2 regions of the Pseudomonas sp. B21-028 genome follow, and region 2 is predicted to be linked to the other one. Evidence: riboswitches for the same ligand, from Rfam matches in the RefSeq annotation. Region 2 holds a riboswitch; the other holds the start of a gene.
What was found. Region 2 has a riboswitch for cobalamin ahead of cobW (cobalamin biosynthesis protein CobW). Riboswitches for the same ligand answer to the same signal wherever they lie in the genome.

Region 1 (7,486 bases), 2.5 Mb from region 2:
GGGCCATGTTCTGCGGCTTGAACGGCACCACACTCGCGCCCTGGCGCCTGACCCAGCGGCACAGCGCCGTGACCAGGGTGCTTTTACCGGCATCGGACGTGGTGCCTTGCACCATCAATGTGGTCATTGGAAGTCCTCGGCGTAGGCCTCGAAAGCCTGTTCCAGGCGCAGGAATTCGGCATCGTCGGCCGGCAATCCGAAGCGCAGGCTGCTGGTGTTCGTGAACAGCCGCAGGAGAATGCCGCGATGGGCCATAAAGTCGTGAAGCATCTGGGCATGTTCGGTGACCAGCCACTGGAACAACGCGCAACCACCCTGGGGCTCGAAGCCATGACGAGCCAGCAGCAGCGCCAGGCGTTGGCTGGCAGCTTCACAGCGCTGTCGCTGACGGGTGTGGGCGGCGGTGTCGAGTAAACAGGCTTGGCCCAGGACCCGGGTCGGCCCGCTGACCGCCCACGGCCCGACCTGTTCGGCGAGCAACCTGAGCAAATGTTGCTCGGCCAGGACAAACCCCAGGCGAACCCCGGCCAGGCCAAAGAATTTGCCGAAGGAACGTAGCACGATCAGCCCGACCTGATGGGCATGGGCAGCCAGGCTCAGTTGCGGGGTAACGTCCATGAAAGCCTCGTCCACCACCAGCCAGCCGCCGCGCTGGGCCAACCGGGCATGCCAGTCCAGCAAACGCTCGGGACTCAGGTTCAGGCCCGTGGGATTGTTAGGGTTGACCACCACCAGCACATCGAGACTGTCGAGGAAGAAATCCACTTCCGACTCCAGCACCTCGCGCACGATGTAACCGCAGCGGCGCCAGGCTTCGGCGTGCTCGGCGTAACAGGGCGACAACACGCCGACCTCGCCGCTGCGACGCAGGCGCGGCAACAGCTGGATCGCCATCTGCGAACCGGCCACCGGCAGTACCTGGGCCGCCCCGTAATAGGTGCAGGCAGCCTGCTCCAGCCCGTCATCGGTTTCAGGCAGGCGTGCCCAGGCCCGCAATGGAATCGCCGGGACATCGAACGACCATGGCGCCAGGCCGCTGGACAGGTCGAGCCAATCCGCCTCGGCAATGCCATATTGCCGGACCGCCTTGCGCAGGCGTCCGCCGTGCTCAAGCATAGAACTCAGCTCCCAGGCAGAGAATCAGCAACCACAACCATACGCCGCGCTGCACCAGTTGCCAGCCGCGATCAATGGAATCGGCACTCGCCGGCACGCCCTCGCCCAGCGGCGGACGCTGGTGCAGCTCACCGTGATACACCGCCGCGCCCCCCAGCTCGACACCCAGCGCACCGGCACCGGCGGCCATGACCGGCCCGGCATTGGGGCTGTCCCAGGTCGGGCCCTGGCTGCGCCAGCACTTGAGCGCCAGACGGGTTTTACCGAGCAGTGCGTAGGTCAACGCCACCAGCCGCGCCGGGATATAGTTGAGCACATCGTCGATTTTTGCCGCGGCCCAGCCGAAGCGCTCGAAGCGTTCGTTGCGATAGCCCCACATGGCGTCGAGGGTATTGCTCAAGCGATACAACACCACGCCGGGCGCCCCCGCCACGGCGAACCAGAACAGCGCGGCGAATACCGCGTCGCTGCCGTTTTCCAGCACCGACTCGGTGGCCGCTCGGGCCACGGCGGTTTCATCCAGCTCACGGGTTTCACGGCTGACCAGATAGCCGACGCGGGTGCGGGCTTCCTCCAGATCGCCGCTGCGCAGCGCCCGGGCCACCGGCTCGACATGTTCGCCGAGACTGCGCAGGCCGAGAGCGCAGTACAGCGCCAGGATATCCACCAGCCATCCCACCAGTGGCGCCCAGGACAAGGCCGTGGCGAGCAGGGTCAGCGGCACCACCGCAATCACCCACGCCGTGACCCCATGACTGCGCCAACCGCGCCCGCCGGAATTGAAGCGTTGTTCGATGCGATCGGCAAAACGGCCGAACGCCACCAGCGGATGCCAGCGCCGGGGCTCACCCAACAGTGCATCCAGCGCTACGGCGGCGGCACTGAGCAACGCGACACTCATGGGTTCACTCCCCAACGGTTTTCATAGAGCAGTTCATTGAGTGAACGCGGTTGGGCCCAGCCCTCCAGGGCGAGCATCGGTGCCGGATAGAAGCCCTCCACCGGGCCGAGGCAGAGTATCGCCAGGGGCTTAGCGCCCGCGGGCAGGCCCAGCAGATCGGCCAGGGCCTGGGGTTCGAACAGCGAAACCCAGCCCATCCCCAGCCCTTCGGCGCGGGACGCCAGCCACAGATTCTGGATCGCGCAGGACAGCGAGGCGAGGTCCATTTCCGGCAAAGTCCGACGGCCGAAGATGTGTCGCTCGCGGTCATCCATCAACGCCGCCACCAGCACTTCGGCGCAGTCATTGATGCCCTCGACCTTGAGCTTCATGAATTCATCACTGCGTTCGCCCAGGGCCTCGGCGGTGCGAATACGCTCCTGCTCCACCAGTGCCCGGATATTTTCCCGCAGGGCACGATCACTGATGCGGATGAACCGCCAAGGTTGCATCAGGCCCACGCTCGGCGCCTGGTGGGCGGCCTCCAGCAGGCGCCGCAGCAACTGGGGTTCTACGGTGCCACCGGTGAAATGCCGCATGTCGCGGCGCTCGGCGATGGCGCGGTAGATGGCGTTGCGTTCGGCCTGGGGAAATGCGTTGTCGGTCATGGTCTCTTCGCGAGCAGGCCCGCTCCCACAGAGAATTGTGAACACCCATCCAATGTGGGAGCGGGCTTGCTCGCGAAAGCGGCCTCAGGGTCCGGCGCCAACAACGCGGCAATCGCCCGCGGATTCGACGGAAAATAGAAATGCACATAGGACGCCGTCATCCGTCCCTGCCGGAACACCGCCTCCGCACCACGTCCGCCGTTAGGGCTATGGCCACGGGCGATCGGCTCCAGGTCAGTGCTGGTCAGCGAATGATGATAGGTATGTCCGCGCAAAGTGCCTTCCGGCAGCTCCACCGATTGCAGCGCCAGAGCGGCCAGGCGCTTCTGCATCTGCGCGTCACCGGCGAGCAACCCGAGCAGCTCGGCGCGATTGCCCTCGACATCGGTCAGCGAATCCAGCAGATACAACATGCCGCCGCACTCCGCCAGCAACGGCTTGCCGGCGTCGTGATGCGCACGGATCGCCGCCAGCATCGGTGCGTTCCGGGCCAGGGCAAGGTGATGCAGCTCAGGATAACCGCCAGGCAGGTATAGGCTGTCCGCCTCGGGCAGTTCGCGGTCATGGATCGGTGAAAAAAAGCGCAACTGCGCGCCCATGGCTCGCAGCAGATCGAGGCTCGCGCCATAGGTGAAGGCAAACGCTTCGTCCCGGGCCACGGCGATGCGGACCCCGTCGAGCCATGGTTGCGCGACGACTACCTCGGGCGCGGCGAATGTCACCGCTGGCGGAAGCGTCACTTCGCACGTGCCGGCCAGGGCCTCGGCTGCCGCGTCGAGGCGCAGGTCCAGGTCGTTCAACTCGCTGGCCTGGACCAGCCCGAGATGACGACTTGGCAGTTCGATTCCGGTTTCCCGGGACAACGCGCCATACCAGCGCAGGCCTTCGGTGAGGCTGCCTTCAAGCAATTGCGCGTGACGGACAGTGCCAACCCGGTTAGCCAACACGCCGGCGAACGGCAGGTCCGGTTGATAGCGCGCCAGCCCCAAGGCCAGGGCGCCGAAGGTCTGGGCCATGGCCGTACCATCGATCACCGCCAGCACCGGCACGCCGAAATGCCGCGCCAGGTCGGCGCTGGACGGCGTGCCGTCGAACAATCCCATCACCCCTTCGATCAGGATCAGGTCCGCTTCGGCGGCCGCCTCCCACAACAGCCGTCGGCTTTCCTGCTCGCCGACCATCCACATGTCCAATTGATAGACCGGCGCGCCGCTGGCACGCTCCAGGATCATCGGATCGAGGAAATCAGGGCCGCATTTGAATACGCGTACCTTGCGCCCCTGGTTGCGATGCAACCGGGCCAGGGCAGCGGTGACCGTGGTCTTGCCCTGCCCCGACGCCGGGGCGGCAATCAATACCGCCGGGCACTGGCGGTCTGGAAACGAAGCGTCACTCACAGTTCGACGCCTTTCTGTGCCTTGATGCCGGCCTGGAAGGCGTGCTTGATCATGCCCATTTCGGTGACAGTGTCCGCCAGCTCGATCATTTGCGGCTTGGCGCCGCGACCGGTCACCACGACGTGCTGCATGGGTGGACGCGCCTGCAGGTCGCTCAGTACCTGGTCGAGATCGAGGTAACCGTGCTTGAGGGCGATGTTCAATTCATCGAGCACCACCAGGCCAATGGACGGATCATTCAGCAGTTGGCGCGACACGGCCCAGGCCGCTTCGGCCGCGGCAATGTCGCGTTGTCGATCCTGGGTCTCCCAGGTAAACCCTTCGCCCATGACGTGAAAGCGCACCTGCTCCGGGAAACGCCGGAAGAACAATTCTTCCCCGGTGCTGCTGCGGCCCTTGATGAACTGCACCACGCCACATTGCATCCCATGCCCCATGGCCCGGGCCAGCATGCCGAACGCAGAACTGCTCTTGCCCTTGCCGTTGCCGGTCAACACCAGCAGCAAGCCGCATTCGTTAGGGGAATTGGCGATGCGCTCGTCGATCACGGCTTTCTTGCGCAGCATGCGCGCCAGGTGACGCTCGTCGCGGTCGGACGCATCTGTATCGGGGGAGCTGGTCATGGGGAAGCCTCCGTGGGGAACTGGATAACGGCAGGCGGGCACGGGAAAAGACGGCAACAAGCCTGGCATCGCCCACCGTGATGCCGTTGGATGAATCAGGCCGGTCTCCGGGCTCATGAGCGGCGTGATGCCGGGCTGCGCGCCTTCCCATGTCGAGACACAGTGGCTTGCTGGCAGCTTTGACTCATTTACCGTTGCGGGGGCAGCGCCGGGTTCTCACCGGTTTCCCTGTTTCACTCTGTCGACCCGGGTCACAGAGCACCTGAAACAAGTCGCGAAGGTTAGAGGGTTGGGGGTGGAGCGTCAATTAAAGCCACCGCGAGCCCAGCGCTGATCATGGGTCCAGATCAATAAAGTGACGCCAATCTTGTGTCACGCTACAGCAAGTGATATCAAATAGGCATTACGACCCAATATCACAAGAACAAGGGGGCAAAAACATGCAAGGCATGATCATCAGCAATCCGAGGCTGGAATTCCTGCGCCCGGTGCTGGAACGCTGGTTTGACTGTATCGACCGCTACAACGCGGTGCGCGGCGATAACGATACGCCCTACTGGTTCGATGAAAAGGCCAATCTCGGCCTGCTCTCTGCCGCCGCCTGGATGGCCGAGATGATCACGCTGCAGAACACCGCGACCCGCAAACAGAATGAAGAAGGCGAACGCAATGTCAGTGCCGACCTGTTCATTGCCGGTGCCGATGATCGCGCTTTCATCCAGGCCACCCAACGCTGGCCGAAGGTCAAGAGCCTCAACCTGACCCAGCCCCTGCAGGATGTCACCAGCGATGCCAAGCGCATCAGCTATGCCACCGACCTGAAGCTGGGCTGCCTTTTCGTCGCTCCGCAAAAAGCCCAGCAAAGTGCTACGCCTGAAGAACTGCAGGACATGATCGATGACCTGCAAAAGGAGAACACCTGCGCCGTGGCCTGGTACTTCCCTTACAACTATCGCAAGTTGCGCAACGAGGCCGGTCATTACCACCCGGGCATCGCCGTGCTGTTCAAGCAGGCCCACGGCTGACCGGTTGAACCATCGCCGGTATATGCTTCTCTATGAATAACCACGTGCATTCATAGGGAAGCCAGCATGCTCAAGCCACCACACCTCCTGATCGTAGCCCTCGCCGCAGGGCTTGTCGCTTGTGGCGAGTCTTCCACACTGCAAGTCTCCGACGGCATCGGCCCGTCGCCAAAACTGCCCGAACCGAACAAAACGCTGGTCCCCACCGTCAACATCGCCGAAGCCGTCGGCTGGCCTCAGGGCGCCAAGCCAACCGCGGCCGAAGGCTTGCAAGTGGCAGCGTTCGCCGAAGGGCTGGACCATCCGCGCTGGCTCTACGTACTGCCCAATGGCGACGTGCTGGTGGCGGAAACCAACGCGCCGCCCAAGCCGGACGACGCCAAGGGCATCCGTGGCTGGGTAATGAAAAAAGTCATGGGCCGCGCCGGCGCCGGAGTCCCCAGTCCCAATCGCATTACGTTGTTGCGTGACGCCGATCACGATGGCATCGCCGAAACCCGCACGGTCTTTCTGGAAAACCTCAATTCGCCATTCGGCATGACGTTGGTGGGCAATGACCTGTACGTGGCCGACACCGATCGGCTGATCCGCTTCCCCTACAAGGATGGCGACACGCAAATCAAGGCACAGCCGATCAAGGTCGTCGATCTGCCGGGCGGGACCATCAACCACCACTGGACCAAAAACGTGATTGCCAGCCGTGACGGCAGCAAGCTCTACGTCACCACTGGTTCGAACAGCAACGTCGCGGAAAATGGCATGGAGGCGGAGGAAGGCCGCGCGGCGATCTGGGAAGTGGACCGCGCCACCGGCAATCACCGCATTTTCGCTTCCGGCCTGCGCAACCCCAACGGACTGGCCTGGGAACCGCGCAGCGGCGCGCTGTGGACAGCGGTGAACGAGCGGGATGAGATCGGCAGCGACCTGGTGCCGGACTACATCACCTCGGTCAAGGACGGCGCTTTCTACGGCTGGCCCTACAGCTACTACGGGCAGAACGTCGACGTGCGGGTCGAGCCACAGAACCCGGCCCTGGTGGCCAAGGCCATTGCCCCGGACTACGCCGTCGGCCCCCACACGGCCTCACTGGGCCTGACTTTCGCCGAAGGCAGCACCCTGCCTGCGCCCTTCACCGAAGGTGCGTTCATTGGCCAGCATGGTTCCTGGAACCGTAAGCCCCACAGCGGCTACAAAGTGATTTTCGTACCGTTCAACGGTGGCAAACCGGCGGGGAAACCGGTGGATGTGTTGACCGGTTTCCTGAATGCGGATGAAAAAGCCCAGGGCCGGCCCGTGGGCGTAGTGATCGACAAGCAGGGTGGGTTGCTGGTGGCCGATGATGTGGGGAACAAGGTATGGCGGGTGTCGGGTAAATAAAGTCTGCCTATGGCCTGCAGACAACTCTGTGGCGAGGGGATTATCCCCGCTGGGCTGCGCAGCAGCCCTATCCTGTCATCTCGGTGTATCAGTCAGATTGAGTTGACTGGCTTGGGGCTGCTGCGCACCCCAGCGGGGATAAATCCCCTCGCCACAAATGTCATTCCAACCAGAAACTGCGCTTAAAGCTTGCGACACAAGGTCAACCCATCCCCCAACGGCAACAGCGACAAATCCACCCGCCGGTCATCCTTCAAAGCGCGGTTCAGAGCCTGGATGGCGCGGGTGTCCTCGCTCTGGGGCTGGGTTTCCAGCACCCGTCCGCTCCACAGCGTGTTATCGAACATCACCAGCCCACCCCGGCGCAGCAGCCGTAGCGCGCACTCCAGGTAAGCCGGGT
Region 2 (7,486 bases):
CGCCGGGACAATTACGCCGAGTTGCCGGCGCCGAGCTGGTCGACGCTGTGGGCCGGTAACGACAATGCCTTGCTGAGTATTTTCCGACACTTCGACAGTGCCTCGGTCACCAAGGGCCTGATCGGCGAAGTACCGCAGACGATGTGGCTGTTCGACTTTCCGTTGCTGGAGCGCACCTATTACCAGTTGGCGGTGAATTTCGATGTGTTCGGCAACGTCTCCCACCAGGCCCAGACGCGGCTGTACTTCGACCTGATTCGCAATGGCGCGGAACAGAACTTCCTGCGCCTGATGCCGGCCGATGCCCGGGCAGGCTACCTCGACGACTGGTACCAGTCCGGCGGCAAATTCAAGATGTGGCTGGATTACGAGAGCATCGACAATGACAAGCCGACCGCCCTCAAGCTGGACGAGCGCGACCCCAAGGGTGATTTCACCCGGCAGTTGCTGGTCCGCTATGGCGAGCTGAATGCGCGGCCCGATCCGATCAACCGTTGCGACGGTGCCTATTGCTCGCGCCCGAATATTAATCCGGCCTTGCAGAACGCCGAGCAGGCCCTCAGTCGCCTGGTCTCGCGCCCGGCGGCGGGGCTTCGGGTGATCGATCAGTTGCCGGAAGCGACGATGCTGCGCATCGAAACCGCCGACGGTCATCGCGAGATCTACAGCCTGCTGCGCAACCGTGCCCATAGCAATGTGGCGTTCCTGCTGGGCGAGGAGCGGCGCTACCAACCGGGGCTGGACACCTTGACGGTGTATCCGGGGGTGCTCAGCAGCTACCCGAACTTCATGTTCAATGTCCCCGCTGGGCAAGTCCCGGCGTTCGTCGACGCCATGGAGAGCGTTCAGGATGAGCAGGCGTTCGAGCGGATTGTCGAGCGTTGGGGGATTCGTCGCAGTCATCCGCAGTTCTGGTATTACTTCCATGACCTGAGCCGTTACATCGAGGAAACCGAGCCCCTGGAGGCCGGTGTGCTGGACATGAATCGCTACCAGAACCTCTGAGCGGCGTGTCCGGCGGCGAGTTCGTGCCGCCGGCTGCTTTCCTGACAAAAATACTGGGACTTTGTCCGGCGCACTGATTTGGCGTAAACTGCCGGCAAGCCTGCGAGGAGTTTCCATGACCGCCATTACGATTACCGATGCCGCCCACGATTACCTGGCCGACCTGCTGTCCAAGCAGAACACGCCGGGTATCGGGATCCGCATCTTCATCACCCAGCCCGGCACCCAGTACGCAGAGACGTGCATTGCCTACTGCAAGCCGGGGGAAGAAAAACCCGAAGACACCGCGTTGGGGCTCAAGAGCTTCACCGCCTACATCGACTCGTTCAGCGAAGCGTTCCTGGACGATGCGGTCGTCGACTACGCCACCGACCGGATGGGCGGTCAACTGACCATCAAGGCGCCGAATGCCAAAGTGCCGATGGTCAACGCCGACAGCCCGATCAACGAGCGCATCAACTATTACCTGCAAACCGAGATCAACCCGGGGCTGGCCAGCCACGGCGGCCAGGTGTCGCTGATCGACGTGGTGGAAGACGGCATCGCCGTACTCCAGTTCGGCGGCGGCTGCCAGGGCTGCGGCCAGGCTGACGTTACCCTGAAGGAAGGCATCGAGCGCACGTTGCTCGAGCGTATCCCGGAGCTCAAGGGTGTGCGCGACGTAACCGACCATACGCAGAAAGAAAACGCCTACTACTGATCGTCGCTGTTGTGGCGAGGGGATTGGCGAAGGGATTTATGCGGTCAGGGGATTTATGTGGCGAGGGGATTTATCCCCGCTGGGGCGCGTAGCGGCCCTCAACCACCTGAGATATCTCCAACTCAGGGTTGGGGGGGCTGCTACGCAGCCCAGCGGGGATAAATCCCCTCGCCACATAAATCCCCTTGCCACATAAGTCCCTTCGCCACAGGTTCTGTGTTGATTTGATTTTATGGGTCAAGGCCTGTACAGATGAGCATGCCCGGCGCGGTAGAGCGATGAGTCGCTGAACACATCGTTGCCCAGCACCCGTCCCACCAGAATCAGCGCCGTGCGGCGAAAGCCCTTGGCCTGCACCTTTGCGGCAATGTCCGCCAACGTCCCCATCACCCAATCCTGATCCGGCCAGGTCGCGCGGTGAATCACGGCAATCGGGCAATCCGCGCCGTAGTGGGGCAGCAGCTCACCGACGATTTTTTCCAGATGATTGACCCCCAGGTGGATCGCCATGGTCGCTCCATGCTGCGCCAGGCTAACCAGTTCTTCTCCGGCGGGCATCGCGGTCTTGTCCGCGTAGCGGGTAAGAATCACGCTCTGGGAGATGTCCGGCAAGGTCAGTTCGGCGCCCAGCAGGGCGGCGCAGGCTGAGGTGGCGGTCACGCCGGGAATGATCTCGAAGGGGATGCCCAGTTCCCGCAGGCACCGTATCTGCTCGCCGATGGCGCCGTACAGGCTCGGGTCGCCCGAATGCACCCGGGCGACGTCCTGGCCGTTGCGATGGGCTGTCTCCATCAGCGCGATGATCTGTTCCAGATGCAGCTCGGCGCTGTTGATCACCTGTTCGGCGCAATGGCCCTCGAGCACGGCGGCGGGCACCAGGGAGCCGGCATAGATGATCACCGCGCAGCTGCGTACGAGCCGCTGGCCCTTGACGGTGATCAATTCCGGATCGCCGGGGCCGGCGCCGATGAAGTAGACGGTCATGACCGGTTCCTGAAATAAGGTGGGGGAGCGACGCCAGAATGAAGATCGCTCATGATCCATGGGGCGAGATTATCGGGTTTTACGACGCGACCGCCAATGCCAGGGTAGCCTGGGCGCACTTCTGGCGGGGAATCCGCAAGGTGGCGGCGGTCTGTCCAAGCTGTTCGGCGAGGGCCAGCGCCGCGCTTTCGGCAACGCCGTAGCAACCCGTGCGCTCGAAAGCGATCTGCGAAGGGTGGCTGAGCCGTTCCCTGTAACCTGCCAACTGGGCGGCACCGAAGAAGGTCAGCGGCAGGGCCAGTTGCTCCGCCAATTCCAGCAGGCCCGGTTCGTCACGCTTGAGATCGATACTGGCCAGGGCTGTCACCGCCTCAAGTGCGATGTCATGGGACAGCAACGTTTCCTCCAGCAATGTGCGCAACACGCTGGCCGGGCAGCCGCGCTGGCAGCCCAGGCCGACCACCAGCACCTGCCCGCTATTCATGCCTCGTGGTGAGCTTGGCCGTCACGGCGGAACAGCCAGGCGCTGATCAGGCCCAGGGCCAGCCAGAACGCGACGTTGGTCAATTGCGAGGCGATCTTGAACTGGCTTTCAAGGGCTTCGGGCGCCAGCATCGAGTGGGCTTCCGGCTGCGGTGCGCCGATGACGTGGGGTACCAGTAAAGTCGCCACGCCCAGCAGCTTGAGCAGCCAATGCCTGCCGAACGCGATCAGGGCGATGCCCACGGCCGTGGACGCCGCGGTGCCGATCCACCACATTTGCCGTTGAGCCAGGTCGGCCGCCGCGGTACCGGGCAGTTCCGGCGGCAGGCCGAGGGTCGGCGCGAGGACGAAGGTGGCATAACCGGCCAGGCCCCAGAGCAGGCCCTGGGAGGTGCGGGTAGGGGCGCGCAAGGTGTACAGACCCGCCAGCATCAGGGCGAAACCCACCGCGACCACCAGGTTGCCGCCAGTGGTGGACAGCACGCGCTGCCAGCCATCTTCGGGCTCCCAGGCTTCGGCATCATGGGTATGGGCGACGCCGTCGGCATGCTGATGGGCCTCGACAGGGGTTTCGGCAGCCGGGGCTTTTTCGTAGGTTTCGGCCTGCAGGATCAGCGGCGAAACCCATAGGCTTTGCAGAAGGGTCAGCAGCAGGGCGGCCAGCAAACCACTGAACCCGGCGGTTTGCGCAATACGCTTGATCATGTCGGCAGGTCTCAATGGCACGGGAAGGCGGCGCTGTGGCGGGTGTCGTGGGCCGCGTTATGCACCGCTTCGATGTGGGAGAAACCGGCGAAATAGACCAGGCCTGCACCCAGGATCGAAGCGAGGATCGCCGCGCTCAGGCGCTGGCTCAGGGTCGTGGTGCTGCTGGTGGTGCGGGCGGTGGTGCTGATGGTCGACATGGCGCTTCCCTCTGTTCTTGTCTTGGCCAGTGGGTAAATCGAGCGCAATGAAACCTCGGGCAAAAGCCCGTCAGGATCCGAACAGCGCCCGCCCACCGCGGGTTTGTTGATGTTTGAATTACGGGCCGGTCTCCGGGCTCACGAGGGGCAGGGTCTTGGCCTTGCCTGCAAGCGTCACCTTCCCATGCCATCGGGCACAGTGGATCTGACGCTTCGCTCGCTTACCGTTGCGGGGGCAGCACCGGACTGACGTGGCCTTGAAGTAAAGCACACGATTCACCGGTTTCCCGTTTCACCCTGTGAAGGGCACCCGTAACAAATGGTCTGTGTAGCGGGTTCTGTTAGCTCAACTTCGGATGCCAGAACTCCATATCCTGCGTTGCTGTTCCTCGCCATAGCGGGCTATGACTCGTCACAGCGCCTTGGCTATGGAGCTCCGGCATCCAAATTTGAACTAACAGAACCCGCCACACGGACCATGCACAGGAGAGCATGGGGCGGGGTGGGGCGTCAACGTCAGGAGCTGGATCTGATATGGAAACACCCAAGTGGGAGCAAAGCTTGCTCGCGATCCAGACGACGCGGTGCCATGGGGCAAACCGCGTCATCGTTTGTCGCGGGCAAGCCTTGCTCCCACGGTATGAGTTGTCCTTGAGCCTGCTTGCAGACATTGACCCGCCCGCACACCCTGCGTAGCCTTGCGCCTTCGAGGTTCTTCGGTTTGCGCCGAAGCTAAGAAGGGAACGCGGTCCAAGCCGCGGCTGCCCCCGCAACTGTGAACGGTGACGTTCCTGCCAGGCCACTGTGCATGCCGCACGGGAAGGCGCAGGAATTGCCAGGGCTTTCCATGAAAAGCCGGAACCGGCCCGCCGTCAGCCAGGAGACCTGCCTCGAGACAGATTCTCACTACAACCGGGCGGGGTGATCCGGTGGCGAAATCTTCCGCGCACCCTTGTGCCTGCGGTTGTCGTCCCGTTTGCCCGCCACCTTGCCAAAGGGCATCCGATGAAAACACTGGCCAAACTTCCCGTCACTATCGTTACCGGTTTCCTCGGCTCGGGCAAAACCACGTTGCTGCGACACATGCTCGACAACGCCCAGGGCCGCCGTATCGCGGTCATCGTCAACGAGTTCGGCGAGCTGGGCATCGACGGCGAAATTCTCAAGCAGTGCTCCATCGGTTGCACCGAAGAAGAAGCCAGCGGTCGCGTCTACGAACTGGCCAACGGCTGCCTGTGCTGCACGGTGCAGGAAGAGTTCTTCCCGGTGATGCGCGAACTGGTGGCCCGGCGCGGCGACCTCGACCATATCCTCATCGAAACTTCCGGCCTGGCCTTGCCCAAGCCGCTGGTCCAGGCCTTCCAGTGGCCGGAAATCCGCAGTGCCTGCACCGTCGATGCGGTGATCACCGTGGTCGACAGCCCGGCCGTGGCCGCCGGCACCTTTGCCGCCTTTCCCGACCAGGTCGATGCCCAGCGCAAGCTCGACCCGAACCTGGACCACGAATCGCCGCTGCACGAACTGTTCGCCGATCAGTTGGCGAGCGCCGATCTGGTGATCCTCAACAAGGCCGACCTGATCAGCCCGGAAGACCTGGCGAAAGTCCGTCTTGAAGTGGCCGAAGAACTGCCTCCGGCGGTCAAGGTCATCGAAGCCAGCAGCGGTCGCCTGCCGCTGGAGGTGCTGATCGGCCTGGGTGCCGGTTCCGAAGAACACATCGACAGCCGCCACAGCCACCATGACCACCATCATGACGGCGATGATGACGACCACGATCATGACGCTTTCGATTCCATTTCCATCGAACTGCCCCAGGCCGACGAAAGCCTATTGATGGATGCGCTGACCCAACTGGTGGTCCAACACGGCGTGCTGCGGGTCAAGGGTTTCGCGGCGATCCCGAACAAGCCGATGCGCCTGTTGATCCAAGGGGTCGGCACGCGTTTCGACAAGCATTTCGACCGCCAGTGGGGCGCCGACGAAGCGCGGGTGACGCGCCTGGTGTTGATCGGCCAGGCACTGGATGCCGGGCTGCTCGAAGCGCAGCTGCGCGCCGCCCTCAGCGTCTAAGCCATGCACCTGCTCAGGACCCAGCCCGGTGGCTTCGTCTCGGACGACAATATTGCCGACCTGGGGCAAACCCCCGCCGAGCTGGTGATCCTGTGCAGCGGCGACTCCAGCCTGGCGCTGCTGGCCGAAGCGGCGCGGCAGTTGCCGGACGACTATCCGCAGTTTCGCCTCGCCAACCCGATGCAGGTGCAGAACCACGCCTCGGTGGATCTGTACGTCGAGGACGTGTTGCGTCACGCCAAGGTCATCCTGTTGTCGCTGCACGGCGGTATCGGCTATTGGCGCTACGGCATCGAGCGCTTGATGGAACTGGCCGGACGCGGGGTGACGTTGATCCTGGTGCCGGGGGACGACCGTCCAGACCCGGAACTCAGCGATCTCAGCAACGTACCCAGCGTGGACCGCGACCGACTCTGGCAGTTTTTGCGCCAGGGTGGGCTGGGCAATGCCCTGGACCTGTTCCACAACCTCGCCAGCCAGTGGTTCGGGCGCGACTACGCCTGGGCTGAACCGCAGACCCTGCCGCGCACGGCGATCTACCACCCGCGGACAACCAGTGCCAGCCTCGACGACTGGCAAGCTGACTGGCAGGCCGATCAACCCGTGGCGGCGGTGCTGTTCTATCGCTCCCATCTGCAAGCGGCCAACACCGCGTTCATCGATGTGTTCTGTCAGCGGCTGCAAGTGGCCGGGCTCAATCCGTTGCCGATGGCGGTGGCGAGCCTCAAGGAGCCTGGCTGTCTGGCGCAGGTCGAAGACTGGCTGGACGAGGTGGAGGCTGGGGTGATCCTCAACACCACCGGGTTTGCCCAATCGAGCCCGGAAGCGCCGCACTTGCGGCCGTTTCGTCGCAACATTCCGGTGATTCAGGCGATCTGCGCCCAGGACAACGAACCCGGTTGGCGAGCCAGCGAGCAGGGCCTCGGCCCGCGAGACCTGGCGATGCACATCGCCTTGCCGGAACTGGACGGGCGGATCATCAGCCGCCCCATCAGCTTCAAGGACATGGCCTGGCGCAGCGAGCGCAGCCAGAGCGATGTGGTCTGCTACCGCGCGGTGCCCGAGCGCATGGATTTCGTTGCGCAGTTGGCCCGGCGCTGGACCGAACTGGCGCGCCTGTCCAATGGGCAGAAGCGCGTGGCGCTGATCCTCGCCAACTACCCGACCCGGGACGGACGCATCGGCAACGGCGTCGGCCTGGATACCCCGGCGGCGGCGTTGAACATCCTGCGCGCCATGCGGGATGAGGGCTATCCGCTGCCCATCGAACTGCCTGCCAGTGGCACCGCGCTGATCCAACAGCTGCTGGGCGGGGTCAGCAACGACCTGGACAGCCTCG

Region 1: it holds a riboswitch for cobalamin, as region 2 does, so the genes downstream of both, cobO (cob(I)yrinic acid a,c-diamide adenosyltransferase) here and cobW (cobalamin biosynthesis protein CobW) in region 2, are expected to answer to the same signal.

The regions. Positions count from the first base shown of each region.
Region 1 is NZ_CP087184.1:4,864,675-4,872,160, forward strand. It holds gene LOY35_RS20900 (cobyric acid synthase) at 1-127, opposite strand, end outside; gene cobD (threonine-phosphate decarboxylase CobD) at 124-1,116, opposite strand; gene cbiB (adenosylcobinamide-phosphate synthase CbiB) at 1,109-2,017, opposite strand; gene bluB (5,6-dimethylbenzimidazole synthase) at 2,014-2,664, opposite strand; gene LOY35_RS20920 (cobyrinate a,c-diamide synthase) at 2,661-4,061, opposite strand; gene cobO (cob(I)yrinic acid a,c-diamide adenosyltransferase) at 4,058-4,684, opposite strand; cobalamin riboswitch at 4,765-4,965, opposite strand; gene LOY35_RS20930 (hypothetical protein) at 5,125-5,709, shown strand; gene LOY35_RS20935 (sorbosone dehydrogenase family protein) at 5,776-7,086, shown strand; gene LOY35_RS20940 (class I SAM-dependent methyltransferase) at 7,269-7,486, opposite strand, start outside.
Region 2 is NZ_CP087184.1:2,316,277-2,323,762, forward strand. It holds gene LOY35_RS10540 (fatty acid cis/trans isomerase) at 1-1,005, shown strand, start outside; gene nfuA (Fe-S biogenesis protein NfuA) at 1,121-1,705, shown strand; gene cobM (precorrin-4 C(11)-methyltransferase) at 1,943-2,689, opposite strand; gene LOY35_RS10555 (cobalamin biosynthesis protein) at 2,769-3,173, opposite strand; gene LOY35_RS10560 (CbtA family protein) at 3,170-3,877, opposite strand; gene LOY35_RS10565 (CbtB-domain containing protein) at 3,889-4,077, opposite strand; cobalamin riboswitch at 4,183-4,406, opposite strand; cobalamin riboswitch at 4,770-4,985, shown strand; gene cobW (cobalamin biosynthesis protein CobW) at 5,083-6,147, shown strand; gene cobN (cobaltochelatase subunit CobN) at 6,151-7,486, shown strand, end outside.